DNA from 4 places in the Shewanella sp. 492 genome. Region 2 is predicted to be linked to each of the others. Evidence: predicted binding sites of a transcription regulator. Region 2 holds the regulator's gene; each other region holds the start of a gene.
What was found. Region 2 encodes MetJ, which represses methionine synthesis genes. Its sites were predicted from a motif close to TAGACGTCTAGACGTCTA; they were not measured.
Positions count from the first base shown of each region.

Region 1 (7,723 bases), 1.4 Mb from region 2:
CACCGAAGGTGGTCATGCCCACGACTGCGCCGTCGAAACCAACATACTTATGCCAGAAATCAACGTGAGCCGCTTCGATAGCAACACGCTTAGTTACAGCGCGTGGCAATACCGACTCTTTGTAGGCCGCATCTTGTGCATCAAACGCATTGGTCGATGGCATAGAAACCACACGAACCTGCTTACCTTGCTCAGTTAATGCAGCGGCAGAGTCCAGTGCCAATTGCACTTCGCTACCTGTAGCAATCAAAATGACATCAGGTGTACCAGCACAATCACGCAGTACATAACCACCTTTCACCACGTTAGCCAACTGCTCATCGGTACGGGCTTGAGCGGGTAGGTTTTGACGGCTAAAGATAAGCGATGTTGGTGCATCACGGCGCTCGATAGCATTCTTCCATGAGACTGCCGTTTCGGCCGCATCACATGGACGCCATACCATCATGTTAGGAGTCATGCGCAGGTTAGCGAGTTGCTCAACAGGTTGGTGAGTTGGGCCATCTTCACCTTGGCCGATAGAGTCATGGGTGTAAACGAAGATGTTTTGAATACCCATCAGCGCCGACATACGTACCGCATTACGGGCGTATTCCATAAACATCATGAAGGTTGCGCCGTAGTTGATGAAACCACCATGCAGAGACACACCGTTCATGATGCCGCTCATACCAAATTCACGTACACCATAATAGATGTAGTTACCGGCTGCATCGTCTTGAATGCCTTTAGAACCAGACCAAAGCGTCAAGTTAGAACCGGCAAGGTCAGCTGAGCCACCAAGGAGTTCTGGCAACATAGCGCCAAAAGCACCAATGGCATTTTGTGACGCTTTACGGCTAGCAATGCCTTCGCCTTTCTCTTGGCATTCTTTAATGAAGGCTTGTGCTTTCGCTTCGAAATCGGCTGGCAATTCACCATCGATCACGCGGCGCTTATATTCGGCAGCCAATTCTGGGAACGCAGCTTCATACGCGGCCAGTTTTTCATTCCAAGCCGATTCGTTGCTGGCGCCCACGTCTTTAGCATCCCAACCCGCATAAACGTTTTCAGGGATATCGAATGGCGCGTGTTCCCAACCAAGGAACTCACGGGCAGCAGCGATTTCAGCATCGCCTAGTGGCGCGCCATGACAGTCGTGGCTGCCAGACTTGTTAGGAGAACCAAAGCCAATAACGGTTTTACAGCAGATCATGGTTGGCTTGTCAGTGACTGACTTAGCTTCTTCTATTGCGCTGCGAATCGCTTCGCTGTCATGGCCGTCCACATCGGCAATCACATGCCAGCCATAGGCTTCAAAACGCTTAGGTGTATCGTCGGTGAACCAGCCTTCAACATGACCGTCGATAGAGATACCGTTGTCATCCCAAAATGCAATCAGCTTGCCTAGACCTAAGGTGCCCGCCAATGAACAAGCTTCGTGTGAGATGCCTTCCATCAAACAACCATCACCTAAGAAACAGTAGGTGAAGTGGTCGACAATGTCGTGACCTGGACGGTTAAACTGCGCCGCTAGGGTTTTTTCCGCAATCGCCATACCAACCGCGTTACTGATACCCGCGCCTAGCGGCCCTGTGGTGGTTTCAACACCTGGGGTGTATCCGTATTCTGGGTGACCAGGGGTTTTAGAGTGAAGCTGGCGGAAGTTTTGCAGTTCTTCGATGGGAAGTGCGTAACCAGTAAGGTGCAGCAGAGAGTAAATCAGCATCGAGCCATGACCGTTAGATAAGATGAAACGGTCGCGGTCAACCCAGTTTGGGTTAGTCGGGTTGTGCTTAAGGAAGTCATTCCAAAGCACTTCAGCGATATCTGCCATTCCCATTGGGGCACCTGGGTGACCTGAGTTGGCTTTTTGAACGGCATCCATACTTAACACACGGATAGCGTTTGCGAGTTCTTTACGAGATGACATGCTCTCTCCTGCTTATTATTGGGGATTTTGCGGGCAATTGTGGACGCATATTTTCCCCTACTAGGCGGTGGGACGCAAATAAAATTCGCCAAATTGACCAGATTAACCCGATCTAAGCAGTAGAACCCGTAAATGTAGGCTTAAGGAGTCGTGACCATGTGTCAACTTAAGCCCATTGCTCCATGATATTAACCTAGTAATAACACCTCACCGCCACATTGAGATCAAATGGCTAACGTCGCCTCATCACTCTTAGCGTCTTATGTGGTAATTGAGTGGCAATATGACAAAAAATCATCCCCAGCGACTCGGAGATTAAATCATCACTAAAAGATAATTAGGTGATGAATTACAATTTGTTAGCTACATTTAGGCCCCCGTGTCGGTCTGGGAATGCTGCGATTTACTGCGCTTTACCCCACAATTTTTATCGAAAGGGGTGTTATCTAGCGTGATTTCCACTAAAATAGCCGTCTAGATGTAGATACTTCTACAGAATCAAATTGTTTACAGACGAGATTTTCCATTATGGCAAAGCACTTGTTTACCTCTGAGTCGGTCTCAGAAGGTCATCCAGATAAAATCGCCGATCAAATTTCTGATGCGGTACTCGACGCGATCTTAGAGCAAGATCCTAAGGCGCGCGTGGCATGTGAAACTTACGTTAAAACCGGCATGGTATTGGTAGGCGGTGAAGTGACCACCTCGGCTTGGGTTGATATCGAAGAGATCACCCGTAAGACCGTGCGTGAAATTGGCTATACCCACTCAGATATGGGCTTTGATGCCGATTCTTGTGCCGTACTTAATGCCATCGGTAAACAGTCGCCCGATATCAATCAAGGTGTTGATCGCGCCGATCCTAAAGAGCAAGGCGCTGGCGACCAAGGGTTAATGTTTGGTTACGCCAACAACGAAACCGACGTATTGATGCCAGCCCCGATCACTTACTCGCATAAGTTGGTTAAGCGTCAATCGGAAGTGCGTAAAGACAATACCCTACCTTGGTTACGTCCAGATGCGAAAAGTCAGGTCACTTTTGCCTATAACAGCGATGGCAGCATTGCTGGTATCGATGCGGTAGTCCTGTCTACTCAACACTGTGACAGCGTAAGCCAGCCAGATCTGATTGAAGGCGTGATGGAAACCATCATTAAGCCTGTGCTGCCCGCTAAGTGGTTAACCAAAGATACTAAGTACTTCATCAACCCAACAGGCCGTTTTGTGATTGGTGGTCCTGTCGGCGATTGTGGTCTAACGGGTCGTAAAATTATCGTCGATACTTACGGCGGAATGGCGCGTCACGGTGGTGGGGCTTTCTCTGGTAAGGATCCATCGAAAGTTGACCGCAGTGCAGCATACGCGGCGCGTTATGTGGCCAAGAACATCGTTGCCGCTGGCCTTGCCGATCGCTGTGAGATCCAAGTGTCTTACGCTATCGGTGTAGCTGAGCCTACCTCTATCAGTGTTGAAACTTTCGGTACCGGTAAAGTGTCTGAAGAGGTGTTGATTAAGCTGGTTCGCCAGCATTTCGACCTGCGCCCATACGGCCTAACCGAAATGTTAGATTTGGCTCGCCCAATCTATCAAGCCACTGCGGCTTACGGTCACTTTGGTCGTAACGAGTTCCCGTGGGAGCGCACCGATAAAGCCGACGCCCTTCGCGCCGACGCTAAGCTATAATCGCAGCAAGCTCATAAAAAACCGCCCATATGGCGGTTTTTTTGTGGCTGTTTTTGGTAGCAGTCTTTGTGACTGAATCTTGTCACAGCCTGCGCACATTAATCGATGATAACCGACGGCTTGTCTGGCTTAGCATAGCTCAGTCGCCCTAACCGCTCGGTCGTATGATAGCAATCGAGACCCGATACGCAGACGGTATTTAAGCTTTCAATGTCAATACTGCCATCGGGCTTAAGCGCCACGTCATCGAGCCAAATATCGGTAATTCGGCCTATCACTAACAGAGTTTGGTTTAGTTCGATAGTTTGATAACTTTCTAACTTCACTGCATATTTTAATCGACTCTCGGTCACAAAGGGCGCCACCACTTGTGGTTGATGCATTGGGGTCAGCCCCACCGCGCTAAATTCACACTGATCACTGTCGTAGCGCGCCGAAGTTTGATGTGCCTGCTGCCAAAAATCGCTATTCACCTGATTGATGGTGTAACTGCCGGTGGCAATAATATTGGCTAAGGTGTCTCGCTGCACTGTGTCTGGACGACTAATAAACCCCACCAGCGCGGGATCGGCGCCTAAATGAAATACTGAACTAATGATGGCCAAATTAGTGCGCCCCAAAGTGTCTTGGGTACCGATCAGGTTAGCACTTTTAAACCCCGACAAACTATTGATTAACTGCGCGCGATAACGGCGTTCTAATTGGCTTAATGAGTCATGACTAATATGCATTACAGAATATCTTCCTTGGCTATTTAGATTGGTGGTTTAGCTTGATGAACGACAAAAATGGGGGGCAATACAACCCTATGCAATGACAGACTCACCATGATATCGCCTTGCCATCCCAATCGATAAAATAGGCGTGCGACGATGGCGCAAGCCCAGTGCTAACCTTAAGCAGACGCTGGCTGACAAATTCGGTGGTAAAGAGTTTCTCTTTAGCGACATTGTGTTGAAATGGTTTGGATAGTTCGGTGTCGGTTGTCCCTGGGTGAAACGCCAACAAGGCAACATTTTTAGCCCGTCTGGCATACTCCACCGCCGCCGTTTGCAGCAACATATTCAGCGCGGCTTTTGAGGCGCGGTAGCTATACCAACCGCCTAAACGATTGTCACTAATACTGCCAACGCGGGCGCTCAACACTGTCACCACGCAGGGCGTTTGACCTTTCACCAACGGCAATAGATGCTTGAGCCAAAGCATGGGGATAACGCTATTAATATGAAACAGGGTTTGCATCGACTCGGCGCTTATCTCCTCTAGACGTTTCTCTGGGCTCAGACCCGCTTGATGCAACACGCCGTTAAAAATGTACACCCGAGTGACCCGCACCTGACGGCTCATCAGCGTTGCGATTACCCCTGCGATGGCGCTATCGCTATTGTCACAGCGGTAATACTCAAGACTATGATGACCGCGATGGTGACCGCTTGAAGGGTGAATCGCCTCGCCACGGTCATGATGCTTAGGGTCGACATCATGCCCAAGGCGGCGACTGATAGCGATAACCGGACATTCATGGCGCAACTCGGTTATTAGCGTCTTGGCAATACCACTGCTGGCACCAATCACTAATGCACAATCCTCAATTAATGCGCTATTCGCCACTAACCCATTGCCATGCACTTGATCCGCGCCGCTCATGATATGCCGCAGCGGCCACTGTCGCAGCGTTTTTTACCGGTCAGCAGATAAGACACCTTATGTCTGTGCTTGGCAAACTTAAGGTAGAGAAAATCGGCCACTGGCCTAACCATTGGCCAATGTAACGGTGCCACATAATGCTTTTTTCCCACCAGCGACCAGGCCAGATAAGTGACATCCAGTCCTTGCAATATTTCACCCTTATCGGTTTCCCCCTGTAATATCTGATTGGCATATTGGGCGTCGATGTGTGGATATTGCTCGGCAAAATTAACGTCGGCTAAATCGGCAAGTTCAATTAACCCCGCCTTGTCGCAGCGACTCAGTTTAGCCATTTCGGCGGCGCACAGCGGACATTGGCTATCATAAAAAATACGCAGTTTCATCTACTCCCCCACCACAATAATAATTAAATGGCACGTCAGTGCGACACCGGTTAATCGCGCCCTTAGCGCCATATAGTCATCGGCAATCACCTTCTGCTCACATTGACGCTTATCTTTTAGGTACATCACCACATAGCCGTACATTAAGATCAGCAAGGAGACATATAACTGGTTAATGATGATCGCCAGCCAAGCCAACACGCTAATCACATTACTGGTGAGCAGCTGTTTATCATCGCTGATACCGTTGGCTTGATGAGTCTGTCGCCCCCATAAGCTGCCCGCCAAAAAAGAGAGGATGACCGCACTGTAACTGACAAACAGCATAAAGGGATCTAGGGTCAGCAACGGCATCCCCATCAAGATAAAGACGGTGGCGATAATAAAAGGCAATAACCCCGCGTAGCCCAACATAGAATAGGTGGTAGACATACAGACGCCCTGCTGACAGTAAATAGAGATATTACGTGTCTGGTAGGCGCAGCGATCACCGCCGCCCCGTTATTAATAGCAACTTAAAAGGGGGGCCTTAACATCGCCGCTTCGCTAGGGGGATTTTCTGGGAAGGTAGTAGAGCGTTCATGCACTCGCTTAACAATGGTCAAAGTGGCTGTATTGCATACACATAAAAGAGACCTGTTGCAGCGTTAAGGTGGGCGCTGATACTGTTTTGGCTAAAGCCAGTTGCTCGGCACTTGGCGTTTCGGCGGCGGTAATGACTGCGCTGTAATCGTTACTCCAACCACAATCAAACCAATACTGCTGATAACACACCAAATAACGCTCTCGAGCCTGAGCGATCTCCCACTTAAAAGGCACTAGCCAACAGTCACACCGCTTACCTTGCTCGGCGAGCAGGGCGCGAATGAGCTTCACATTATCATAGGCGCTCAGTCGCAACTCGGCGTAGGGTTGCAATAAGCCTTGCACAAAAGGGGGCAGCGATACGGGTGCCATGGTCACTTCCTCGAACGATAGATCATGCAACTAGGGGCGCTATCCTAGCATATGGCTTACTTAGCATCACTTAGGTTATGTTTGGCTGGCACAGGCAAGCAAGTAATAGTCTCGACCATCAAAACCAAAAAAGTCGACCACTTGCATCGCCGCCTTATGGGTGTGGGCATTAAATGAGTGTTCATTATCTTCGGCAATAAAGGTCAACATGAAGGGATAGTGCGAGCACACCTCTTGCTTTAACTGCAAAACCATAGCGCTAAACAGCCCCTGACCTCGATGGTTGGGATGGATCCAAATGGGGCCATACTGGCAACAATTGTGCAGACTCAAGCGGGTATTGCCCACACAGTGCTCACCTAAGCGGCTTAATAAACGACGATAAATAGGCCACGATTCAAAAAACGACCATTTACCAGCAATCACATAACCGATGAGCTCCCCTTGCTGCTCGGCAACCACTATCCAATGTTGCTCGATTAATACCCTAATGTCGGCGGCCGAAAAGGCTTGCCCCGTCATGACGCCACCACGCTGGCTGGGATCCAATTCGGCTTCTATTTGCTCACGTTCTAATAAGGCAATCGCTGCAGCGTCGGCCAGTTGAGCCCGTCTTACTAACATGGTTTTCTCGTTAACTTATCGACTAAAAAGTACCCTCGGCACCCTAGGCGGAGGATTTGCTAAATACCGCTTCCACGACCACACTTAGACGACTATTACCTTAATGGTTCAGTTGCCTCATGCTGCCAGAAAATATCGATACCGGCGCCAGTATACTTGAAAATTACAACGCACAGATAAACTTAGTCCGCTGGATGCATCAGTGCGAGTTAATGAAGCGTTACTACCAAGCGGAAGTCGCCTTTGTAGTGCAGCAAACCGACCTTGGGTTCGAGGTCATAGTCAGCTCGATTAATGACACTCCAAAATACCTTGCAGGTACGGTTTACTCCGCTGATTTAGGGCTATTTAATCGCTTATCTAACAGCCAACCAGAAGGCATTAATCTTGACTTTAGTCGCCAAAACATCCCACTTCCTGACGATTTAGCCTCGGCGCGCAATATGTTATCTCGGCCCCTACATTGGCCTGACGGCACGGTATTTGGTTGCCTATGTGTCCTTAATACTCAAGG
Region 1 is NZ_CM181702.1:3,177,125-3,184,847, forward strand. Features, by position in the region: gene tkt (transketolase) at 1-1,912, opposite strand, end outside; gene metK (methionine adenosyltransferase) at 2,441-3,595, shown strand; gene AC5YBX_RS14025 (flavin reductase family protein) at 3,694-4,326, opposite strand; gene AC5YBX_RS14030 (SDR family NAD(P)-dependent oxidoreductase) at 4,418-5,242, opposite strand; gene AC5YBX_RS14035 (thiol-disulfide oxidoreductase DCC family protein) at 5,239-5,628, opposite strand; gene AC5YBX_RS14040 (DUF3429 domain-containing protein) at 5,629-6,060, opposite strand; gene AC5YBX_RS14045 (hypothetical protein) at 6,220-6,585, opposite strand; gene AC5YBX_RS14050 (GNAT family N-acetyltransferase) at 6,661-7,209, opposite strand; gene AC5YBX_RS14055 (GGDEF domain-containing protein) at 7,329-7,723, shown strand, end outside.
Region 1: metK (methionine adenosyltransferase) is a predicted target of MetJ. The motif match lies at 2,380-2,397, and genes of this name have one in related genera.

Region 2 (7,723 bases):
GTGACAAAGATATTTTGTTTCTTATCGTAGATCTGTTTGCCTCTGTGTACCTTGAAGGGATAAATTTTTGCGTTTTTATCTTTGATATCACCCATAGGGTAAGTCAGTTTGGTGACCTTAGTGGGATCCATTTTATCGCCGACCATGTAGGCATCGGCTTTGCCGTTGTACCAAGCATATTCAGGAGCTACCATCTTAGCCCACACGAAGCTGCCTTTTTTCTTCATAAAGGTGTGCTTGCCATATTCATCGACGGTTTCTTCTTGATCGCTACCAGCAGTAGACCAATCCCAGCTCATCTTGGTGGGCTCATTGCGCGCAAAGAAGGGGATATGGCATGTCTGACAAGCCACACTAGCGGTATGGGTGTTAAGGCGGTTATTGCTGTGAGGCGCAGCTTCATGGCAGCTTTCACAGCCAATGTCATTCGTGCCGCCTGGTGATACACCCATGGCATTACCGCTGATTTGATGTTGCTCGGTAGCATGGCAGGTTTGGCACTGGAAGTCGTTGCCATCGCTGTCCATATGGACATCGGTTGCCTTATCTGGGTAAGCCATGGAGGAGTCGAGATCGCCATGTTTAACCGCATCTCCACCGCCGCCATAGAAGTGGCAAGTACCGCAGTTATCGCGGACTGGCATACCGACATTTTGCGCTACGCGCTCAAGGTTGACCTTGGCTAGCGCTTCACCCGCACCGGCAGGATCTTTAATATAGGTCCCTGTGGTGTCGTGACAGACCAAGCAGTCGACCTTGGTCATGTCGGTGAAGTCGAAGCTGTCGTCTTTCCAGCCATAACCGGCATGGCAACTAGTACACCTGGGTTCGTTACCAGAGATTGAGGTGCAAAAGTTATTGATGGCGTTTTTTTTGCCACGTTTAACTGTGCGTCCGGGAAGTTCTTGTTGCAATTCCCACGTCCAGTGGGATGATTTCATAAAGTCTTTAGCATGATCTTCATGACATTTAACACATTGTGCCGTGACTTGTGTCCCTTGGGTAAAGGGGCCTTCAATGGCGTCTTTATGGGGATTGTCTGCGGCATTGGCGCTGGCCAGTCCCAATAGCCCCATGGCCATTATCGAGATTAAAAAGCGTGGATGTTTCATAGGGTGATCCCTACCCCCGGCGCAGGCCGGGGGATAGTCTAAGTTTAGAAGTTGACTGTTAACGAGGCATTGATGTCAAAGGCGGTGTCGACCACAGGCAGCATCGAATAAGCGCCGCCTTCAATGACATCATCAATTTTTTGCGGCGCGCCAACAGGGGTACCGCTACCTGTGTATTCATAGTCGTAATACAGCCCTGCCAGTTTGATAAACATACGTGGGTTGATATCAAACATGTAGTAGGCTTCGGCAACATGACCACGGGTGGCAAGCTTACTGCCAATAGGATCGTCTTGCGCTTGAGTAAACGGAGTCCAGTATTTAGAGCCATAGTTATATTCCAGACCTAACTTACCGTAAGGCGCCGGAATTTGGATGCCGACATAAACGCCGTACCCATCTTTAGTGTCGGCGCTATCGGCGGCGTCTGGCATCATGATAATTTCGCTGCCGTCGGCGTTGAGCTGTGCTTCAAATACCGCATCACTTAACATGCCGCCAAACATACCGGCATTGCCGTTGCCTTCGGCTCGTGTCCAGCCAAAAGAGGCGAATAGCTTCATATCCTCATCGCTTTCATAGGCGTAACCGACCCCCCCTAAATACATGTCACCAATCACCCCACTAGGTTGTACCCGGGTTTGAAAGTTGAAGTTTTCAAACTTCTGCATATCTTGGTACATGGTTGGGGCAAAAATGCCTGCCAGTTGAGTAGGAAAAGCCATGGTGCCTTTGAAGCCGTCGTTAATGTCTTTGGCACCAAACAGAGTAAATTGCAGGAAGTGGTTACCGTCGTTGATGGCGTCGATATTAAAACCACCTAGATGTGTGTCTTTGGTGACGATATCACCAAACATTTCGCCATTACCCCATTGTGACTCAAAGCCTTGGCCGTAACAGAAACGGACCACTTGGCCATCAATACCAGTGATCTCGCCTAAGTTGTAACCTAAGGTGGCGCCATCGAAGTTAAAGTTGACTAAGTGACCTGATGGCGTGCCGCCGCGCTTCTCGTTTTCCCTGTAATGTGATGGTGGGCCATAGGTTGAGGGGCGACGACCGATAGAAAGATAGGTGTTGGTGCCACCGATGTTTTTCCAATCGAAGTAGGCGCGCTCGACTCTGAGCCAATCACCGCTGGTATTGCCACTACTACTGCCATCCATGGTGAACGAGCGCCATGAATCAAATACTTGGGTGCCAGTCGAGTCCCCCCAGTTTTTATACATGCTTAATCGAGCTGAAAAGCCAACGTTGTCCCATACTTTGGCTTTTAGATTGAGTCTGAGGCGGGTGGTATAGAAAATATCGTTATCGATATCTTGTACCGATTTGGGCGCCAGCACATAAGGCATTACTCCCTGCAACATGCCATTTTGGAACGCACTGGCTAATTCAGGGTTGGCGCTTAACATCTTGCCTAATGGCGAGTTGGCATCGTTTGGCATTCCAAAGGTGCCAGACATGGCTTTTTGGCCAAAATCATTGAAGTCAACTTTGATGGCTGGGTTCCAAGTGACATTTTGATAATGCAATGAATGAGCCTTGGTACGAAAATCTCCTGTGAGTTGGATTCTATCCAGTGCTGTGTGGCGCTCATTTTTGTCTACGCGGCTATTAATATCGTCAATTTCTTCTGATAGCTCAGCTAGTTGCTGTTTTAAGTCTGCCAGCTTTTGTTGTTCTTGGTCGGCACTGTACGCGCCGCCAGAAAAGGCTAATGCATTGGCAATTAAAATCGATAGTAGTGTACGCATCTTTGTCTCTCCGTCGCGCGAGGTGCGCAGTAGATGGGCTTAGTGAGTTTTAACCGCAAGTCTGTGGTTGATCGGAATCTGCCGCATGGTCATAAAGAAACTGCTGAATATCCAAGCGGTCTTTTTCGGAGAGTTGCTCAAAAACCTCAGGCTTAACCTTGTGTTGATCACGTTTAAAATAGCGATCCCACTGGCTCATGGTTTTACTCATCGGAGTGATTTCACCGCCCGCATCGCCTTTGCTATGGCAGGCTTTACACTCTTTCTTGTAGAGGTGTTTACCTTTTTTCGGGTTACCGCCATCTACGGCATAAACTTGGGCGCCTAACGAGAATGTGAACATGATGCACGTTGCAATTTTTACTATGTTTTTCATCATCTTTCCTTAATCACCACCCGTGGTGATTTTTTATTAAACAAAGCGGGTGTTTGTTGTTAAAAAGTTTACTAAAGGAGTCGAGATGTGAGTTTGAGGTTGATCACCTTTACAATAAAAATCTAATTGATAAAAATATCATTGATATTAATCTAATTGATGTGATTTAAGTTTTTGTATTAAAAGCCTTTTGTTGTTTGTTGTTTTTGCAGGGATGAGGTGTTGGCTATCAATTACTGGTGGAGGTGAATCACACTTTAGTAGTTAAACATCTGCTAAATAATGGCTGTAATGTTAATGAACTTGTTATCGCTAACGCTGTGATTGTCGTCGAAAGGGGGCGTTATTTTTGGGAAATACGTCGCGATGGGCAGTATTTTGATCTTATCAGCCATAGTGGATTATCGAGCATATTTACGCAGCAGAGGCTGGGGGAGTAAAGGTTAAATACGGGCTAAATATCAGTATTTTTACTTGCCATATCATCTAGCACTTAAGAAATGAACTATCTTTAACAATCGAGCGTACTAATCTTTCAACACGCTTAAAATGACCATTATTCGGAGGGGGGAGAAAAGGGAATGAAGTGCCTTAGCATAATAGTGTTAATCACGCTGATGAGTCTCACTAGGTTTTCCTTTGCCGAGCAGCAATATGATGGTGTACATAACTCTGCCTTAAACAGTTCACACGTTGCCGTAAGTCATCAACATGGAGATCTCTTCAATCATCCTGTCTTGTCAGTGTTAGATGCGACTAAAGAGGCGCGGGGGATTGCATCGCCGCAAGCAGAGAGAACCTCTGCGACACAAGGTACATCGATTGTCTTGCCGACGGTGCAGATGCCAATGACACTGTTTCATAAGACTTATATCGAGGCGGTAGGTGTTGCAGATGCGATTCAAAGCAATTTAGACCATTTTGATGTTAACAATCCTGCAAATGTTTCAGAGTTAGGCTCTCTCGGGGCGTTGGTGTCGGGGGGAGTGTCTGATGTTGGCGTTGTATTGAGTTTTCCTCTATCAATTGTCAACATGCCAATATCGGTTGGGCTCTCGCCCAAAATACAGCGTATCGACACTTACAATTATGTAGTTAATGCGAATAACGTGACTTTTGATAGTGGTAATGATTCCCCCTATCGTAATGATGATACGGTATTTAATCTTGATGTTGGTGTGGTAATTAAGCCTTTTAATGGGCTAACCGTTGGCTTGTCTGGACGCAATTTAATCGACCCAAAACAACAGAGTGTAGAGTCATTAGGGCGGCAATTTACTTATCGAGTTGAGCCTTTATATACTGCTGGGGTGGCTTATGATTGGGCTGCACTTACCCTAACAAGTGATATCGATTTGAATGCTCATCAAGGTTTCGATGAAGTGGTTAGTACACAATATTGGCGCTTCGCAGGGGAGCTAAAAACCACGGATTGGTTGGCGTTACGTGTGGGTTATCGCCACAATTTAAACAATACCGCAATCGACCTGTATTCGGTTGGTACAGGCTTTAGTATTGGTCGCACCTTTAATCTGGACTTAACCGGGCTGTTTGGCAGTGATGATGCCATTGGGGGCGTGATCCGAACCTCATATCATTTTTAGTGATTATCTTGTTTGCTGATTTTTATTCCCTTTTACGGACACCTATTTGAGGTCGTTACGTTAGTTCTATAATCGATTTTACCGCTAAGATCAGCGCACTTGTACTGCACAATATCAGGGTAAGGCGTTGGGTTTTTTGTTTGTCGATGCCGCCGACAATACGATTAGCAACTACAAAGCCTAGCAGGACCGATGGTAGCAATAGCATTGAAAGATACAGATGACGCAGTGTGAGTAATCCACTGAAAGCCAAAATGATTAAGGCGATCATTGAGCTAAAGATGAAGAAGGCTGACAAGGCTGCGCGAAACTGTTTGGCGTCTTTTCCCGAGAGTAAAATAGCCATTGGCGGTCCACCAATGGCAGCGATATTACCAAAGATCCCCGACAATATGCCCGCCATAAAAAGATTACTGCGATTTATGGGGAGACGTAGCTTGAATAGGCTCAGAACCACGGCTAGAGCCACAATGATTGCAATGGCTAATCCCAATACTGGTTGTGGTGCTAGCAATAATAAGGTTGCGCCTAATATTCCGCCAGGGATACGCCCCAGTAAAGCATATTGTAAGCCGTTAAATTCCAGTGCGCGCCTCTCTCTTAGCAGGGTGAGTAAGGCGATAGAAAAGCCCATCATAATGACAGGTGCGGGCACTAGGCTTGGGTCGACGAGATAGAGTAACGGCGAGGCGACAACGGCTAAGCCAAAACCGATCAGGCTTTGGGTTAGGGCGCCAATAAAGATGATCAGCGACGCTAGGCCAAGGATCATGGGATCAATCATAAGTTCAGGCACTATACCACCAGGGGTTGCAGTGTGTTTAGACGTGATAAAGAGGAGGGATCGCAGTGCGATCCCTCTTTAGCAAAACAGGATAGGTAAAGTCGATTTACTCGACGTCTTCCCATTCGATGCCCATCTCAGTCATCAGCTTTTTCACTTCGGCTGGAATACTGTCGGGTTTGTCTTTTGACAAGTCATCATCATGGGGTAAAGGTTGGCCAGTATAAGCATGCAAAAAAGCTTCACAAAGCAATTCGCTGTTTGTAGCGTGGCGTAAGTTATTCACCTGACGACGAGTGCGTTCGTCGGTTAAAATCTTAAGCACCTTGAGGGGAATAGAGACAGTGATTTTTTTCACTTGCTCATTCTTCTTACCATGTTCAGCATAGGGGCTGATATAATCGCCATTCCACTCAGTCATTGACTCACCTGTTAATTCTCAAATTCGGGGCAGATTTTATACCCTTACCGGGTACAGTCAAATTATTGCCTCTAATTTTTGTTAATTGCAAATAGATTTCTACATGTTTGGACGTCTAAACGTCTAAATATGTTGACGCTACCGCTTGCCTTAGGTACATTTAGACGTCCAGACATCTCTAAAGTATAGATGACTGCCGCCGATTTAACTTTAGGAGTAAAAGATGACTGAGCGTAAATTAGCCACGGCAGCTGTGCGTGGGGGGATAGAATCCGATACCCAATATGGTGCCGTTGTACCGCCCATCTATTTGTCGACCAATTACTCCTTTGATGGCCATCAACAACCGAGAGATTTTGATTATAGCCGCTCGGGTAATCCGACTCGCTGTATTTTGGCTGACGCCATAGCGGAGCTCGAACGTGGCACGGCAGGCATAGTGACCTGCACTGGCATGGCGGCCATCACCTTAGTAACCAATTTACTGGGGCCCGATGATCTACTCGTGGTGCCGCACGATTGCTATGGCGGCAGCTATCGACTATTTACCCACCTCGCCAAGAAAGGGGCATTTAAACTGGCAGTGGTTGACCAAACGAATGCCGCTGCTTTGGCAGACGTTATTGCTCGCCAACCTAAAATGGTCTGGTTAGAAACCCCTTCGAACCCATTACTGCGCGTGGTCGATATCGCAGCGATTGCGAGCCAGAGCCATGAAGTGGGGGCGCTAGTGGTAGTCGATAACACCTTTTTATCGCCTATCTTGCAACAACCTCTGTTGCTCGGCGCTGACATAGTGATCCACTCAACGACTAAATATATCAACGGGCATAGCGATGTGGTCGGCGGCGCGGTTGTCGCTAAAGATGCTGAAGTGGGTGAGCTGTTACATTGGTGGTCTAATACCTTAGGGTTAACCGGCTCAGCCTTCGATAGCTATTTGACCCTACGCGGCTTAAGAACAATTGCGGTGAGAATGCGTCAGCATCAAGCCAACGCACAGCAGGTGTTGGCTTTGCTAACCCGTCATCGCGCCGTTGATAAGGTCTATTATCCTGGTTTGGCGGACCATCCAGGCCATGAGATCGCGTTAAAACAGCAAAAAGGTTTTGGTGCCATGCTCAGTTTTGAGTTAAAAGGTGGCGAAGCAGAGCTTATTGCCTTTTTAAATGCGTTAGAATACTTCTCTTTAGCCGAAAGCTTGGGTGGAGTAGAGAGCTTAGTGGCGGTTCCTGCTACCATGACCCACAGAGCGATGGAGCCAGCGGCTCGTTTAGAGGCAGGGGTGAAAGATACCCTTATTCGTTTATCTGTTGGGATTGAAGATGGTGACGATCTGGTGGCAGATATTCAAGCGGGTTTAGATGCGGCTATCGCGGTAAGTTGTTAAAGGTATTGAGGAGCAAAAAATGACACGATGTCATTTGCATAAATTTGGCGGTTCTAGTTTAGCGGATGCAGATTGTTACCGCCGTGTCGCTCATATATTACTCACCCATGGCCATAGCGATGATCTCATCGTGGTTTCTGCTGCGGGCAAGAGTACTAATTTTTTATATAAATTACTTGAGCTAACCGAGTCCGGTCTGTTGTGGCAAGAAGAGTTGCAAGTGTTGATCAGTTACCAGCAAAATCTGATCGAGCAACTGTTATCTAACGAACAGGCGCG
Region 2 is NZ_CM181702.1:535,399-543,121, forward strand. Features, by position in the region: gene AC5YBX_RS02415 (tetrathionate reductase family octaheme c-type cytochrome) at 1-1,082, opposite strand, end outside; gene AC5YBX_RS02420 (DUF3373 domain-containing protein) at 1,157-2,869, opposite strand; gene AC5YBX_RS02425 (c-type cytochrome) at 2,919-3,248, opposite strand; gene traF (conjugal transfer protein TraF) at 3,863-4,849, shown strand; gene AC5YBX_RS02435 (sulfite exporter TauE/SafE family protein) at 4,905-5,633, opposite strand; gene metJ (met regulon transcriptional regulator MetJ) at 5,740-6,054, opposite strand; gene metB (cystathionine gamma-synthase) at 6,278-7,444, shown strand; gene AC5YBX_RS02450 (bifunctional aspartate kinase/homoserine dehydrogenase II) at 7,464-7,723, shown strand, end outside.

Region 3 (7,723 bases), 1.4 Mb from region 2:
TATCGACATTTTCCGCCTTGGCGACCTCGATGATCTTCTCAACGGGGACCATCACCCCAAGATCGATCACCTCATAGCCATTACAGGCCAGCACCACGCCGACGATGTTCTTACCGATATCGTGCACGTCACCTTTAACGGTGACCATCAAGATTTTACCGTTAGACTGACCTTCGACTTTTTCCAGTTCGATATAGGGGTTTAAGTAGGCGACCGCTTTTTTCATTACTCGCGCCGATTTGACCACTTGGGGCAAAAACATCTTGCCCGAACCAAAGAGATCGCCGACCACGTTCATGCCATCCATGAGCGGCCCTTCAATCACATCCAGTGGCCGAGTCGCCTGCTGTCTTGCTTCTTCGGTGTCTTCATCGATAAAGTCGGTAATGCCTTTCACTAGGGCATGGGCAAGACGTTTGCTCACCTCCCAGCTGCGCCACTCTAAATCTTCTTTCTTAGCCACTTGGCTGCCATCACCGCGAAACTTCTCGGCGACCTCAAGTAGTTGCTCGGTGTTATTTGAATCTGCCACTGGGCAGGGCAGGTTTTGCACTACCGCTTCAACGCGCGCTTTTAACTCGCTGTCGATATCGTCATAAATCGCCAGCTGACCCGCGTTGACGATACCCATGTCCATCCCCGCTTGAATCGCATGATAGAGGAACACGGCATGAATCGCCTCACGCACCGGGTTGTTACCACGGAATGAGAACGACACGTTCGATACCCCGCCCGAGATCATCGCGTGGGGTAGGGTGCGTTTGATCTCACGAGTGGCTTCAATAAAGTCGACAGCGTAGTTGTCATGCTCGTCAATACCGGTAGCAATGGCAAAGATGTTGGGGTCGAAAATAATATCTTCTGGCGGGAAGCCCACCTTATCGACTAACACCCGATAGGCGCGGGTACAGATCTCGATCTTACGTGCCTTGGTGTCTGCCTGACCTTGCTCATCGAACGCCATGATGATGGCCGCGGCGCCATAACGTTTAACCAATTTGGCGTGGTGAATAAATTGCGCTTCGCCCTCTTTCAACGAGATGGAGTTGACTATGCCTTTGCCTTGAATGCACTTAAGGCCTGCCTCTATCACTTCCCATTTAGAGGAGTCGATCATAATCGGCACCCGGCTGATATCGGGCTCAGAGGCGATAAGGTTAAGGAATTTCTGCATCACCTCGACGCCGTCGAGCATGCCTTCATCCATGTTGATGTCGATGATCTGGGCGCCGTTTTCTACCTGCTCACGTGCGACGCTGAGGGCGGTTTCATATTCGCCATTTTTGATCAGCCGTAAAAAGGCAGCCGAGCCGGTGACATTGGTGCGCTCGCCCACGTTCACAAACAGCGAGTTGGCATCTATGGTCAGTGGCTCAAGCCCCGACAAGCGGCAAGCCACTGGGATGTCTGGCAGCGCCCGCGGCGCATGGGAGATAACCGCCTCGCGAATGGCGCTAATATGGGCCGGTGTACTACCACAGCAGCCGCCAATAATGTTTAAAAAGCCCTCTTGTGCCCACTCACCGATAACGCTTGCCATCTCTTCGGGGCTTTCATCATAGCCACCAAACTCATTAGGCAGCCCCGCATTGGGGTGCGCCGACACATAACATTCGGCAATTTTTGACAACTCTTGCACGTAGGGGCGTAGCTCTTGCGGACCAAGGGCGCAGTTAAGACCAATCGACAGTGGCTTAACGTGGCGCAGCGAGTTGTAAAAGGCTTCGGTGGTTTGCCCTGTGAGGGTGCGGCCCGAGGCATCGGTGATGGTGCCAGAGATCATGATGGGCACGCGCAGCTCAAGCTGTTCAAATACCGTTTCTATAGCAAACAACGCGGCTTTGGCGTTGAGGGTATCGAAGATGGTTTCCACCATGATGATATCGGCGCCGCCTTTAAGCAGCGCCTCAATCGACTCAATATAGGCATCGACCAGCTCATCGAAGCTGACATTACGGTAACCGGGATCGTTAACATCTGGGCTAATCGAGCAGGTGCGGTTGGTGGGGCCAAGTACCCCGGCAACATAACACGCGCGCCCTGTTTCAGCGCTGATCTCGTCGGCCGCAGCGCGGGCAAGGCGTGCACCTTCAAGGTTAATTTCAACAGACACCTCCTGCATCTCGTAGTCGGCCATGGCGATACGAGTGGCGTTAAAGGTATTGGTCTCGATGATATCGGCGCCAGCGAGTAGGTACTGTTTATGGATAGCTTTGATAATGGCGGGCTGAGTCAGAACCAGCAGATCGTTATTACCTTTGACATCGCAGGGCCAGTCTTTAAAACGCTCGCCGCGAAAGTCGGCTTCCTCAAGCTTATGATCTTGGATCATGGTGCCCATGGCGCCGTCGAGAATTAAAATACGTGATTCGAGCTGCTCGGTGATCTGCGCTGTTATCTGTCTTATTGGGGTAACAGGGGGTCGGGTCGCCATAAAATTCTACCTATATCCTACTCGATGCATGTCCACGACTGCTGATGCAGTGCGACGAGGGTGTGATCACCCTGCTATTATTTTTAGATGTATAAACGTATAGACGTCTATAGTAATTGCTATAGTAAGCGACTTATTAGGCTAAGGGCAAGTCAAAAGAGTATCAGTTTTCCCCCTCGTTAGCCCAGTGGCTTATAGGCTGCAGCTTAGCCTGTGGGTGATGTTTGTTTTGGCGCAATTGCAGCCCACGGGCAGTGTTGCCCATATTGCATTGGCGCGCCGTCTCGGCGTATGCTGCCACGGCATGACAAATATCAAGGTAAGCCAATGACACAAACGATTTTTTATTTAATGCGCCATGGTCAGTGCGAGGGGGGCAATGTGCTGCGAGGCCGAAGCGACCAGCCTTTGAGTGAGCTGGGATTTGCCCAGATGCAACTGGCCTGTGCGACTAAATTACCCGAGACGATAGATGCGCTGGTGAGCTCCCCCTTGAGCCGCTGCCAAGTGTTTGCCGAGTATTATGCCAATAAACAGCAGTTACCTTGCTCAGTTGAGGCGGGTTTGATGGAGATTGATTTTGGCCGCTGGGACGGTGAGGCGCTTGATACCTTGTTTGCTGAGCATAGCGAGGCGCTTAACGCCTACTGGCAAGATCCTTTGCGTGCGCCATTGCCAGGCAGTGAGCCGCTAGATGTCTTTGAGCAGCGGGTCGAGACCTGTATCGAGCAAGTGTTACATAGACACAGTGGCAAAACCCTGCTGCTTGTCACCCATGGTGGGGTTATCCGCCATTTGATGGGGCTGGCGCTGGGGATCCGCGGCGAAGTGGGCTTCTATACCCAGTTAAGTCTCGATTATGGCAGTGTGGTTAAGTTAAGCCACTTGGTCGATAACGATGGTAAAGGCTATTGGCGCTTACATTGGGGTTAATGCCTAAGCTGAGTGCGCGTTAGTTATCAGCGTTTGTCGTCAACCAGCGCGGCAAATACAAAAGGTGGTTTGCCTCTTAGGGGAAATACCGCATAATAGCCAACAATTTTAGGTGTCTAGCATACAGATGACGCCGAGCGTAAGGTGTTGAGCAGCGACTCACTTAACGTGGGTCGAGTAACTCAAACTTAATGGGGAATTGGGGAGTGACCTAAGGTCATCAGCCCAAACTGTGCCCGCAACTGTGAGTGTGTTGAGTAAGGCAATTGGCCTTGTCTGCAACCACAAGTCAGGATACCTGCCTTACGCTATAGCCTAATGACTCAAGCGGGTGACTTGAGGGAGCTAAAGATGAACAACCGACTTGGGGCGTTAGCCCCGCTTGGCAGCGGCAGGTCGACACCTGCGCGGTCGCAACACACTTTACCCTATTACTTTGCGGCTTGGATGATGAGCCTGTGACGTCAATCCCTATGGCGTTATCTGCCCAACACCTTAGTTGGCACGCGGGCGAGCGCGCCATTTTGGCTGATGTCAGTGTCGAACTGCCCCAAGGCCAAATGCTGGGGATCATCGGCCCTAATGGCGCCGGTAAATCCACCTTACTGCGCTGTCTATATCGTTATTTGACCCCAAGCCAAGGGGATATCACCTTATTTGGCCGAGCGGTGGGCGACTTTTCGGCGCGATCCTTTGCCCAGCAAGTGGCGGTGGTGCTGCAAGACACGCCGCACCATTTTGACATGACCACGGCGCAGCTGGTGGCGCTAGGGTTGACGCCCCATAAGGGGGCGTTTTCGCTCACCAGCGACCAAGACAAGCACGATGTGCGCCGCGCCTTAGCCACAGTAGGTTTAACCGCGTTGGCCGACCAAGGGTATGAGCAACTTTCTGGCGGCGAGAAACAACGGGCGTTAATCGCCCGCGCCATAGTGCAAAAGCCCAAGCTGTTGATCCTCGATGAGCCCACTAATCATTTAGATATCCGTTATCAAATACAGATCTTAGAGCTACTGCGTAGCTTAGAGATGACGGTGGTTATCTCGATCCATGACCTTAATTTAGCCAGCGCCCTGTGTGACCAATTGCTGCTGCTCGACCAAGGCCACGCAGTTGCCCAAGGCCGCCCAAATGAGGTGTTGACCGAGCAGCGTATTGCCGAGGTCTTTGAGGTGTGCTGCCAAGTGAGCCCGCACCCACAACACGGTAATCCGCAAATTAATTACTTTTATGGCTACCATAATGTCACCCAAGGGGAGACGCCATGATGCGCTCGCCCGGATTATCGGCCAGCGAGCGCCTTTGGCGCGGCCTGCTATTGGTCACAGGGTTTGGGGGATTAAGCCTAATGACGCCGCTGTTAGCCGCCAGTTTTGGTGCGGCGCACATCGACTTTAACCAAGTGGTCGATGTGGTGCTGGCCACCCTTGGCGGTGAGCGTCCAAGCAGCGTCACCGCCCGCATTGTGATGGAGCTGCGGATGCCGCGCATCGCGCTGGCGTTTATCGCCGGTTTTGGTTTAGCCATCGCCGGCGCCGTGCTGCAAACTGTGACCCGCAATCCACTGGCCGACCCTTATCTTTTTGGCATCTCTTCTGGCGCCTCCTTTGGTGCCGTAGTGGTGCTTACCCTGTTTGGCGGTGCGGGCGCGCTATCGAACGCCTTATCCATATCATGGCTTGGCAGCGTCAGCCTGCCGGTGGGCGCCTTTATTGGCGCCAGTCTCGCAGTGCTGATGGTATTGGCCTTGTGCGGCCGCGCCATGAGCACTCAAATCGAGCGCATGCTGCTTTCTGGGGTGGCGATCTCCTTTATGTTTGGTGCGCTCACCAGTTTATTACTCTATTTTTCGGGCCCTCAGGCGGCCGCCTCTGTGCTGTTTTGGAGCTTGGGCAGTTTTGCCAAGGCCAGTTGGTCTGGCTTGGGGCTGCCCTTGTTGGTGGTGGCCGGTGCAACTGTGATCATATTGCTGTTTAAACGCCAGATAGTTGCCATGAAAGCCGGTGATGAAACCGCCCACACTTTAGGGATCGATGTGCAGCGCCTGCGCCTAGCCATGTTGCTTTTGTGCTCGTTAATCACTGCCGTGCTGGTGGCTAACTGTGGCGGAATCGGCTTTGTAGGTTTGATGATCCCGCATATGGTGCGCCTGTTGCTGCCTGGTCGCTTCGCCTTGTTGACCACAGGGTTGGTGGGCGGGCTGTTTATGATCTGGGTCGATGTATTAGCCCGTTGCTTGCTGAGTTACCAAGAGCTGCCTATCGGCATTATTACCGCGGTGATCGGCAGTGTGTTTTTCTTGTTTATTTTAGGCAGCAAGCGCCGCGGCTAAAGACGAGGCCAGCTGCAGACCCGTTAAGGATATAACCCATGTTTAGCGTAACGCCGGTGAACCACCAATTTGATGGCGAGATTCAGCAAAAAATCGATTGTAAAACCAAGCCATTAGGCGCATTGGGCCGACTCGAACCCTTGGCGCTGCAAGTGGCGCAGGTGCTGGGGGCAACGTGCCCGACTATTAAGCAGCCTAAGCTGCTGGTGTTTGCCGGCGATCACGGTATTGCCTGCGCGGGCGTGTCGATTGCCCCTAGCGAAGTGACCACCCAGATGGTGCTTAATTTTCTGCATGGCGGCGCGGCCATCAATGTGTTTTGTGCCCAAGCAGGCTTTGCGATGGAGGTGATCGATTGTGGTATAGCCCATCCAGTTACAGGCCATGAGGCACTTATCGATCAGCGCCTTGGCGCCGGCACGCGCGCGTTTCATCTCGAGGCGGCCATGTCAGCTTCCTGTGTTGAGCAAGGCTTTGCTATGGCGAAGGCGCGGGTGGCCTTGCATCATGACAATGGTACAAATCTCATTGCTTTTGGCGAGATGGGCATTGGCAATACCTCATCGGCGGCGGCGATTATGGCGGCGCTCTTACCTGTGGATGTCGCCGCTTGTGTTGGGCGCGGCACTGGTATCGACAGCGAAACCTTGCAGCGTAAACAGGCCTTAATCACTCAAGCCATACAGCTACATCAAGGGCAATTAAACACACCACAGCAGATATTGGCGGCGCTGGGCGGTTTTGAAATTGTGCAGATGACCGGTGCCATGTTGGCGGCGGCCGAGCTGAAAATGCTGATCTTGGTCGATGGCTTTATTGCCACCACCGCCGCATTACTGGCGGTGACCATCGCCCCTGCGGCGCGTGATTACATGATTTTTGCCCATCAATCAGATGAGGCTGGGCATCAGTTGATGCTGCAACATCTGCAAGCTGAGCCGCTATTACAGTTAGAGATGCGTTTAGGTGAAGGCACAGGGGCGGCGCTGGCCTTACCCTTAGTGCGCGCTGCTGCGGCGTTTTATAACGAGATGGCGAGCCTGCAAGATGTTGGCATCGCGATTTAATCCATTTAACCAGCGATTTAGAACATTGCACTAAACAGGGCAAGCGGACGGGAGTGAAGCAGATGCTGCATAAAGAGTTAAGCCTATTTTTGATTGCCATGGGCTTTTTTACCCGCATTTCTATGCCTCGCTGGGTCGAGGTTAACGGCCAGCGGCTCAATCAGGCGAGCCGTTACTTTGGCTTGGTGGGCGTGCTGGTAGGGGCGATAAGCGCGCTGGTTTATACGCTGGCCAGCATGGTGCTGCCCAGCAGCGTTGCCATCATCTTGGCGATGGTAACCAGTGTGCTGGTGACTGGCGGCTTTCATGAAGATGGCCTCGCCGATACCGCCGACGGTTTTGGCGGTGGCTGGACGCTGGCAGATAAGCTCAACATCATGAAAGACTCGCGGGTCGGCACCTATGGCTTGTTGGCCTTAGTGTTTGCGCTGTTGTTTAAGTTTGTGCTGCTCAGCGAAATCGCCCTGTATCAGGCCGATTTAGTGGCGGCGGCGCTGATAGTGGCCCATTGCCTTAGCCGAGTCGTGGCGGCGTCGCTGATTTTTTCTGAGCCTTATGTGCGTGAAGATGCCAGCAGTAAGAGTAAGCCGCTGGCACAATCGCAAACCGTCAATGAGTTGCTGATATTGCTGGCCAGCGGAGTGATCACCTTATGGGTGGCGGGCATCGCCAATGCGCTGAGTTTGTGCGCCTTGCTGTTGCTGGTGCGTTACCTGCTTATCCGCGGTTTTAGGCGTCAAATTGGTGGCTACACGGGCGATACCTTAGGCGCGGCGCAGCAGGTGGCAGAGCTTACCTGTTACCTGTTTATCTTGGCCATCACCCTATGATCCATTTGGTATTAGGTGGTGCGCGCAGTGGTAAATCCAGCCATGGTGTGGCGTTGGTATCGCACTATGTTGCCCGCGGCTCCGAGGCGTTATTTATCGCTACTGCCCAGGCCTTTGACGATGAGAT
Region 3 is NZ_CM181702.1:3,211,423-3,219,145, reverse strand. Features, by position in the region: gene metH (methionine synthase) at 1-2,434, opposite strand, end outside; gene AC5YBX_RS14230 (histidine phosphatase family protein) at 2,762-3,367, shown strand; cobalamin riboswitch at 3,517-3,687, shown strand; gene AC5YBX_RS14225 (ABC transporter ATP-binding protein) at 3,841-4,635, shown strand; gene AC5YBX_RS14220 (FecCD family ABC transporter permease) at 4,635-5,699, shown strand; gene cobT (nicotinate-nucleotide--dimethylbenzimidazole phosphoribosyltransferase) at 5,738-6,766, shown strand; gene AC5YBX_RS14210 (adenosylcobinamide-GDP ribazoletransferase) at 6,829-7,596, shown strand; gene cobU (bifunctional adenosylcobinamide kinase/adenosylcobinamide-phosphate guanylyltransferase) at 7,593-7,723, shown strand, end outside.
Region 3: metH (methionine synthase) is a predicted target of MetJ. The motif match lies at 2,527-2,544, and genes of this name have one in related genera.

Region 4 (7,723 bases), 1.6 Mb from region 2:
TAGCCGTGTAAGCCTTTTTATAACTGGCACGAATGGTGTGCACCCCAGCTTGATGATCCCTAAGCACGGCTAAGGTTTGTCCTGATCTATCGACCACAGTGATAGACACCGCCAATTGATCTTGTTGAGCTTGTAAAAATGCAAAATTAACTATCTTTTGCGCCATTTGCCCAGTCAGGACAGGCAGCATGGTGACCTGTTCGGGCTTATTTGCAGCACGTTCATCTTGGTGGGCTTGCGCCGAGTCAGCTTGTCCAGCAAAGGAGACGGTTGAAGCGGCAAACGCAGCCGACACTAATAATTTGTTCATGTTTAACCCTACATTTGAGTTGACGAATAACGATAGGTATTTGGACGAAAGCCAAGTAATTAAGTGAAGTCTAACGCAATGCGATTTGATTTAAAAATTTGATATGCTTTGATTTACTTAAGTATTAAAAAACAGCTGGCCCATTTAAAGCCAGCTGCTTGCATGCCCCGTCAGCCAAGAAAAATAAAACTCATTAACTCATCAAGCTAACCCAGTCGGCGTCTTAGCTGCTGCGTGGCCGTCACCATATGTTGCAATGCCGGCTCAACTTCATCCCAAGTGCGCGTCTTGAGCCCACAATCTGGATTAACCCACAATTGGCGAACAGGAATTTTAGTCGCCGCCTTGTCGATAAGCGCAACCATCTGCTCGACACTGGGGATATTCGGGCTATGGATATCATACACGCCAGGGCCTATCTCGTTGGGATAGTCGAAATCTTCGAAGGCATTGAGCAACTCCATATGTGAGCGCGAAGTTTCAATGGTGATCACATCGGCGTCCATGGCGGCAATCGATGCGATGGTAGCATTAAACTCGCTGTAACACATATGGGTGTGGATCTGGGTGTCATCCTTAACGCCGGCGGCGCTGAGTTTAAAGGCGTTTACAGCCCAATCTAAGTAGGTTTGCCACTGTGATTGTTTCAGCGGCAACCCTTCACGAAATGCCGGCTCATCGATCTGGATAATCTTAATCCCCGCGTTTTGCAGATCAACCACTTCATCACGGATGGCCAAGGCCAATTGGTTCGCGATCACCTCGCGGCTAATATCTTCGCGGGCAAATGACCAATGCAAGATGGTAACCGGGCCAGTCAGCATCCCTTTTACGGGTTTGTCAGTCAACGATTGGGCGTAGGTGGCCCAATCTAATGTCATCGGCTTAGGCCGTGAGACATCACCATAAATCAAGGGCGGTTTAACACAACGAGAGCCGTAACTTTGCACCCAACCAAATTGGGTAAAACCGACGCCATCTAACTGTTCACCAAAGTATTCCACCATGTCGTTACGTTCAGCTTCACCATGGACCAACACATCGATCCCCAGTTTCAACTGCCTTTGTATGGTGTCGCGAGTAACACCTTGCAACTGGGCAATATACGCCGCTTCGGTCAACTCACCTTTACGCCAACGACTGCGCAGTCCTCGTATGGCTGGGGTTTGTGGAAACGAGCCTATGGTCGTGGTCGGCAGCAAAGGCAAGCGCAGACACTGTTGCTGTAATACTTGCCGCTGGGCAAAACGGCTTTGGCGCTCAAAATCGCCAGTGGTTAAGGCAGCGACGCGCTCATTCACTTGCGAATTAGCCGCCTGCTGTCTGGCCTCGCGGCGCGCGCGGCAACGCTGGGCTGTGGCCAGAGCAGCCTTTGAGGCTGGCTCGATTAATAGAGTACGCAACTGGCTAAGCTCATTGAGTTTTTGTTTGGCAAAACTGAGCTGCTGACGCAGCGCTGTATCAAGCTCGGTTTCCACATCAAGATCCACCGGGCTATGCAGTAACGAGCAAGACGGCGCTAACCAGATCTGCTTGCCTAAATCGGCCACCACAGGGGCAATATCTGCGGCAATCTTATCTAACTCGGCCGCCCAGACATTACGACCGTTAATCACCCCTAGGCTCAATATTTGCTCGGGCTGTAAACTGCCCGCAAACAACGACAACTGCTCTGGCGCACTGACTAAATCCAGATGAATCCCCGCCACAGCTAAATTCGCAATGAGCCCATGGTGATGTGCCACCGAGCCATAATAGCTGGCCAGTAACAGCTTAACCTGCACCTGGCTCAATGAGGCATAGGTTGCGGTGAAGGGCGCTTGCCACTCAGGCGTTAACTCCAATGCTAAGATGGGTTCATCAAGCTGTACCCATGTCACCCCTTGGGCTTTAAAGCGAGCAAGGATCGCCTGATAAACCTCAATCAATTGGGGTAACAAACTCAACTTATCAAATGCTTGCCCCTCGCATTTTGCCAAGTAGAGGTAAGACAGTGGCCCAAGCAACACAGGTTTCACCTGATGACCCAAGGCTTTGGCCAGCTCCACCTCATCAAATAACTGTTCATAGGCAATACTGAACGTTTGATTTTGACTCAGCTCGGGCACGATATAGTGATAATTACTATTAAAATACTTTTTCATTTGCGAGGCGCTGCTGGCCGCACCTGTTGGGGCGCGCCCTCGTGCCATTCTAAATAGGGTATCTAAATCCACCTTGTCGCCATCACGATGGCGAGCTGGAATGGCATTAATGGTGGCGCTTAAGGTAAGCACCTGATCGTAGTAGGCAAAGTCACCAACTGGCAGCAAACTCACTCCCGCATCGGCCTGCCACTGCCAATGAGTTTGCCGTAAAGTGTTGGCCACCTCATGCAGCGCCGCTGGCGTGATCTCTTGGCGCCAATATTGCTCTAACGCAAATTTAAGTTCACGCTGACGCCCAATTCGAGGAAAACCTAATGACGCGATCTTGATAGTTTGCATACTGATACCCTTCTAAATGAGATAAGCCAACGTGTGATGCCCCTGCTCCGACATCACAACTCAAGCTTGATTAACCATAAATACGCCACAAGCAAAACAGGCGTCTGGACGTCTAGAAGTTTATTGTGTTAATCTGTTGGTTCGCAATGGAATTGATTTCAACCCCAACATGAGCAAGATTCATCTGAGGTAAAAATGATAGAGCTTAGGCATTTACGCACATTAGTTGCACTCAAGGAAAGTGGCAGTCTTGCTGGGGCTGCTGAGAAACGCTTTGTCACCCAATCGGCTTTATCCCATCAAATCAAAGAGCTGGAAACTCGAATTAACTCAGCCATCTTTATCCGTAAGAGCAAACCGCTGTCGTTTACTCAGGAGGGAGCACGACTACTGCATCTGGCCGAAGAGATATTACCTAAGGTGACAGAGACCGAACTTGAGCTTAAAAATGGTCTCAATAGTGACAATACCGATCTGTTTGTGGGGATTGAATGCCACAGCTGTTTTCGCTGGCTAATGCCGGTGATCACTGAGTTTAATGCCAGTTTTCCCCACAGTAATTTAGAGCTATCGAGCCGGCACCTATTTGATTCGCTAACGGCACTCAAGCAGGGGCAATTGGATGTGGTACTGACGTCAGATCCTATTCCAGATCATGATATTACCTACCAACACTTATTTGATTTTGAAGTAAAACTTATCTGCGCCACCGATCATCCCCTAGCAACGCAGCCCTTTGTCAGCCCAGCTCATTTAGCTCAGCATACCTTGCTCACCTACCCTGTGCCGCCCGAACGTTTAGACATTTATCGCCATTTTATGGAGCCTGCGGGCGTGCCTATCGCTAAACAAATCCGATGCGATCTCACCTCCATGCTACTGCAACGCATCGCCTGTAAAGATGGCGTCTCCGCCCTCCCCACATGGTCGATTAACCAAGCCCACGGCTTGTCACTTAGCGCGCTACCATTAGGCCGCGACGGCTTAAAGCGCCCGCTATTTGGGGCCTATCGCCGCAGCAGTAGCAAAACTAGAGTGGCGCAACACTGGTTGCAGTTAGTGGCTAACGAAGGGATGGTAAAACAAGAAGATGCAATAATGGCTTAGCTGATATGACGATGCCCATTTAGACACTAAAAACCTATTTTTTACTAAAAAAAACAGATTTTTAGAGCTGATGGTTTACAACTGAGAATGATTAGAGTGGCTTAAGCAACTGATTACGCATCGCTAATACTCGGCGTAAAATCAGGCCGGGTGAGTCACTGTTACGAGTCTGACGTAGATTGTGGGCTATCATAAACTCTTGACGTAATTCCTCATCTAAGTCGAGCGACTCAAACGCATCGAGGGTAAGGATCTGTTTATGATTATCGATGATCGATTTAATGATAGACAGGGGTAGAGACTGTTCCGACTCGGCATTTAAATAAGCAAAGGCGCTTAAGGCGACAATTTCGCCAAACACGCTAAACAGCGCCAAAGTTTGCACTTCATCAGGGTCAATATTCACCCCTTCCATTTGGTGTAAGCTATCAACCGATTCTGCCGCAATGCTTTCGGTAAGTGTCCAGTAACCTGTCACCAACTTTTTATACAACGGAGGTAACTCATCGAGGCGCTCTTTGAGATAGAAAGTAAATGCGTAACGATAAATGTTAATTTGGCCTAAACGGACCAAGGCATCTTTGAGGGAGCGATTTTTAATGGCAGCAACACAGGGGGCCGCAGCCGCATTACTGCGATACAGCATGTGAGCTGCCAGTGCAGGATCGGATGAGACAATATCAATCACATTACGAATATCACCGTCGGCAATAATGGCTTTTTTTAACGGGATAAGAATACCACGGCGACCAATGACCTGCTCTTCATTGCCGATAATCGCACGCACTTGAGTGAATACTTGATGCTCAAGATCTGTCATGAGAAATTATTAACCTGATTAATCGTTGTGGCAAATCGCCAATTGTTACCGTCGGATTTACCCATAAAACGCCCGCTGCGGTCAAGTCGATTTGCCACAAATTCAAACTTTAATATAAATAAATCAATTAAGCTTGTTAACTGGGTCATAAATGATGAACTCGCTGAACAAAATAGCAGCAGCGAGTAAAAAGTGAATCTAAATATCCCACTTATTTAGCGCAACATCCGCCCAGCCATGTTATGCCTGAAGCCGTTAAATAGCTCCGGCCTGTTGTAAACGCTGATGCAGATGCACAGCCAACTGACGATAACCGGCATTATTGAGATGAATCGCATCAGATTTTAGCTCGCTCGATTTAAGTAATTCTGCCAGTTTGTCTTCAATAAGGAGTAAGCCATATTGCTCACTTAAACGCTTGTAGAGACTAGCAGGTGTCAGCCAAATCCCTTTTTGAGGCACAGCAATTAAAACAATGGCAATATCACGCTGCTGGGCTTGCTCAATCATTTGCGCTAAATTTAGCTCAACTTGATGCTCACTCATATTACGTAAAAAATCGTTGCCGCCTTGCAGCAATAACACTAAATGAGGTTGAGTGGCATCTAACACCTGTGCAAATCGCTGCGCCCCTTCGCCGCTGGTTTCGCCAGAAATGCCCGCATTAACCACCTCAAGGCCAGTTAAGTTAGCCAGAACACTGGGATAATCGGCTCCGGCACTGGCGCCTACGCCTTGGGTGAGGCTGTCGCCAAAGGCCAAAATACGCCCATGCTGCGGTAATGTTGCTAACGTCTCGCCCTTTTGCGGCAGTAGCCAGGCCAGCAACACGATGGCGATACCCAAGAGTAGCCATTTTAATTTCATCTTTTAACTCCTTGTTTATCGCTTTGCCACTCACAAGACTAACCTGTAATGATTAAGTCTGGCTTAATCAATTTAAGGAGCTGTTAAGCCTGAACCTCACGAGTAATGCTAGCGCTAGCATACACTTACGATAAAATTGCGGCTATAAAAAAGCCAATCAGCAAACCTGATTGGCTTTATCTTACTTTAAGTCACTTGGCGTGCACGCATTACCGCTTAAAAGCGGTAGCTCGCGGTTAAACGCAGCGCGCGGCCAGTCCCCGAGTAATAACCGTTGCCCCATGCACTGTAATAACCTGCGCTAACATACTCTTCATCAAGCAGATTATCGACTCGCAAGCTGGCTAACCACGAGCCGCGAGTATAGTTAAGCGCGACATTGGTGAGCAGGTAATCCGCTAGCTTAGGATCAACATTGGCGTTGTCGCCCTCGATAAAGCGCTCCCCCGTATACAGGCCTTCAACAAACAGTTGCACATGTTCACTGATATCGTAACTGATATAGCCACGACCCGAATGCTTCGCCACCCAAGAGAGTGACTTACCCTCATTAACGCCATCGGTAAATTCGGCATCAATGTAGTTATATTCAAGCCCCAGCAGCACCTGCTGCATGACTTGCCAATCCCAATCTAAACTGACGCCATAACGACGTGATGCATCGGCGTTCACGTTAGCACCAGGGAAACTGCCACCAGTTGGAGTATCGGCGCTAGGGTCGAACACTATTTCATCTTCTAGTTCGAGACGATAGGCACTCACTCGCAGTGTTTGCTGCGCTAGCGTCCAGTCCCACCCCGCTTCATAAGAGCGGCCAGTTTGCGGCTTGAGCCCCTTCACATTGGCCGGGGTATAAGCTTGCTCATCAACCTTGGCAAAGCGGAAATTATCGTCGGCGCGCAGGTAAAAACGCTGAGCGTTGGTAGGACGATAGTTAATCCCAAGTTCAAATGCGTGGGCATCTTGATCCAACTCAATGCCGTTAGCGTAGGCGCTGGGATCGCGCAGATCGTCGGTCACCTCGGCATAACGCCCCCCCACAATGTAACTGACACTTTGAGTCAGTGGCACAGTGGCTTGCACATAGGCACTGATCTGCTTTTGCACGTTTTCACGGCCACTACTAAACACCGACTCACCACGGCTTAAATCGAGCCCGCTCACTAAGGTTAACGGCCCGTTGCCAGTGGTAAAGTTAGCAATCGCCTTAGGGTTAAACTCTAGTAATGAGCGCGTATCACGGCGGTTGCTGCCCCAGCTATTGAGGCCAGTGATTAAGGTGTCGGCATAATTAATATCCGCCCCAAGCTCCCACTGCTGATTGAGTTGACGCTGGTAGCCCGAACGCAGCGCCGTGGTCATCTCATGCAGATAACTGTCATAGGCCCCTGGGGCGCTGGCATTTGATTGGCGTGGGTCTTGTTCAATCTGCTCAAGGGTTAATGCACCAGCCAATTCTCGACGGTTGTCATAGTAACTGCTTTCGGCAAAAAAGTGCTGCGCATCGTCTTGATACTGCAAGCGCCCTAATAACGATGAGGTTTCATTCGCGTTATGGTCGCGATAGTTATCCCCTTGGTTATAACTGGCCGCACCATAAAAACGCCAATTAGCGTTTATCGCCCCTGACACATCAAGGTTACCTTCATAGGTATCAAAACTGCCCCCAGAAAGCTGCACGCTGCCACCACTGCCCTGTGGCGCCTTGGTGATGATGTTAATCACACCACCCACCGCCTGATCGCCATATAACACCCCCGCACTCCCGGACATGATCTCGATGCGCTCAACTTGATTAAGGGCAATAGCGCTGATGCTTGGGGCGGCAATATCAATATTGTTCAATCGACGTCCATCAATCAAAATCAAGGTATTACTCGCCGCTTGGCTAGCACTAAAGCCCCGCAGTGCAAATACGGCTCCGGTGTTTGAATCAGAAATCTGTATACCACTTTGACCGCGTAACACTTCGGTTAAACTCGTTGCGCCACTCATCTCAATCGCCGCGGCATCAATCACATTGACGTTAGCGGCAATATTGAGAGGGGTACTGACATTGCGACCAATAACGGTAATGGTCTCACCGATATTGATTTGCGCAGAGGGGTCATTTTGCGCCGTCACTGAAAACGC
Region 4 is NZ_CM181702.1:3,013,629-3,021,351, forward strand. Features, by position in the region: gene AC5YBX_RS13325 (GlcG/HbpS family heme-binding protein) at 1-310, opposite strand, end outside; gene metE (5-methyltetrahydropteroyltriglutamate--homocysteine S-methyltransferase) at 517-2,787, opposite strand; gene AC5YBX_RS13335 (LysR substrate-binding domain-containing protein) at 2,992-3,903, shown strand; gene AC5YBX_RS13340 (HDOD domain-containing protein) at 3,995-4,723, opposite strand; gene AC5YBX_RS13345 (GDSL-type esterase/lipase family protein) at 4,979-5,590, opposite strand; gene AC5YBX_RS13350 (TonB-dependent receptor) at 5,807-7,723, opposite strand, start outside.
Region 4: metE (5-methyltetrahydropteroyltriglutamate--homocysteine S-methyltransferase) is a predicted target of MetJ. The motif match lies at 2,902-2,919, and genes of this name have one in related genera.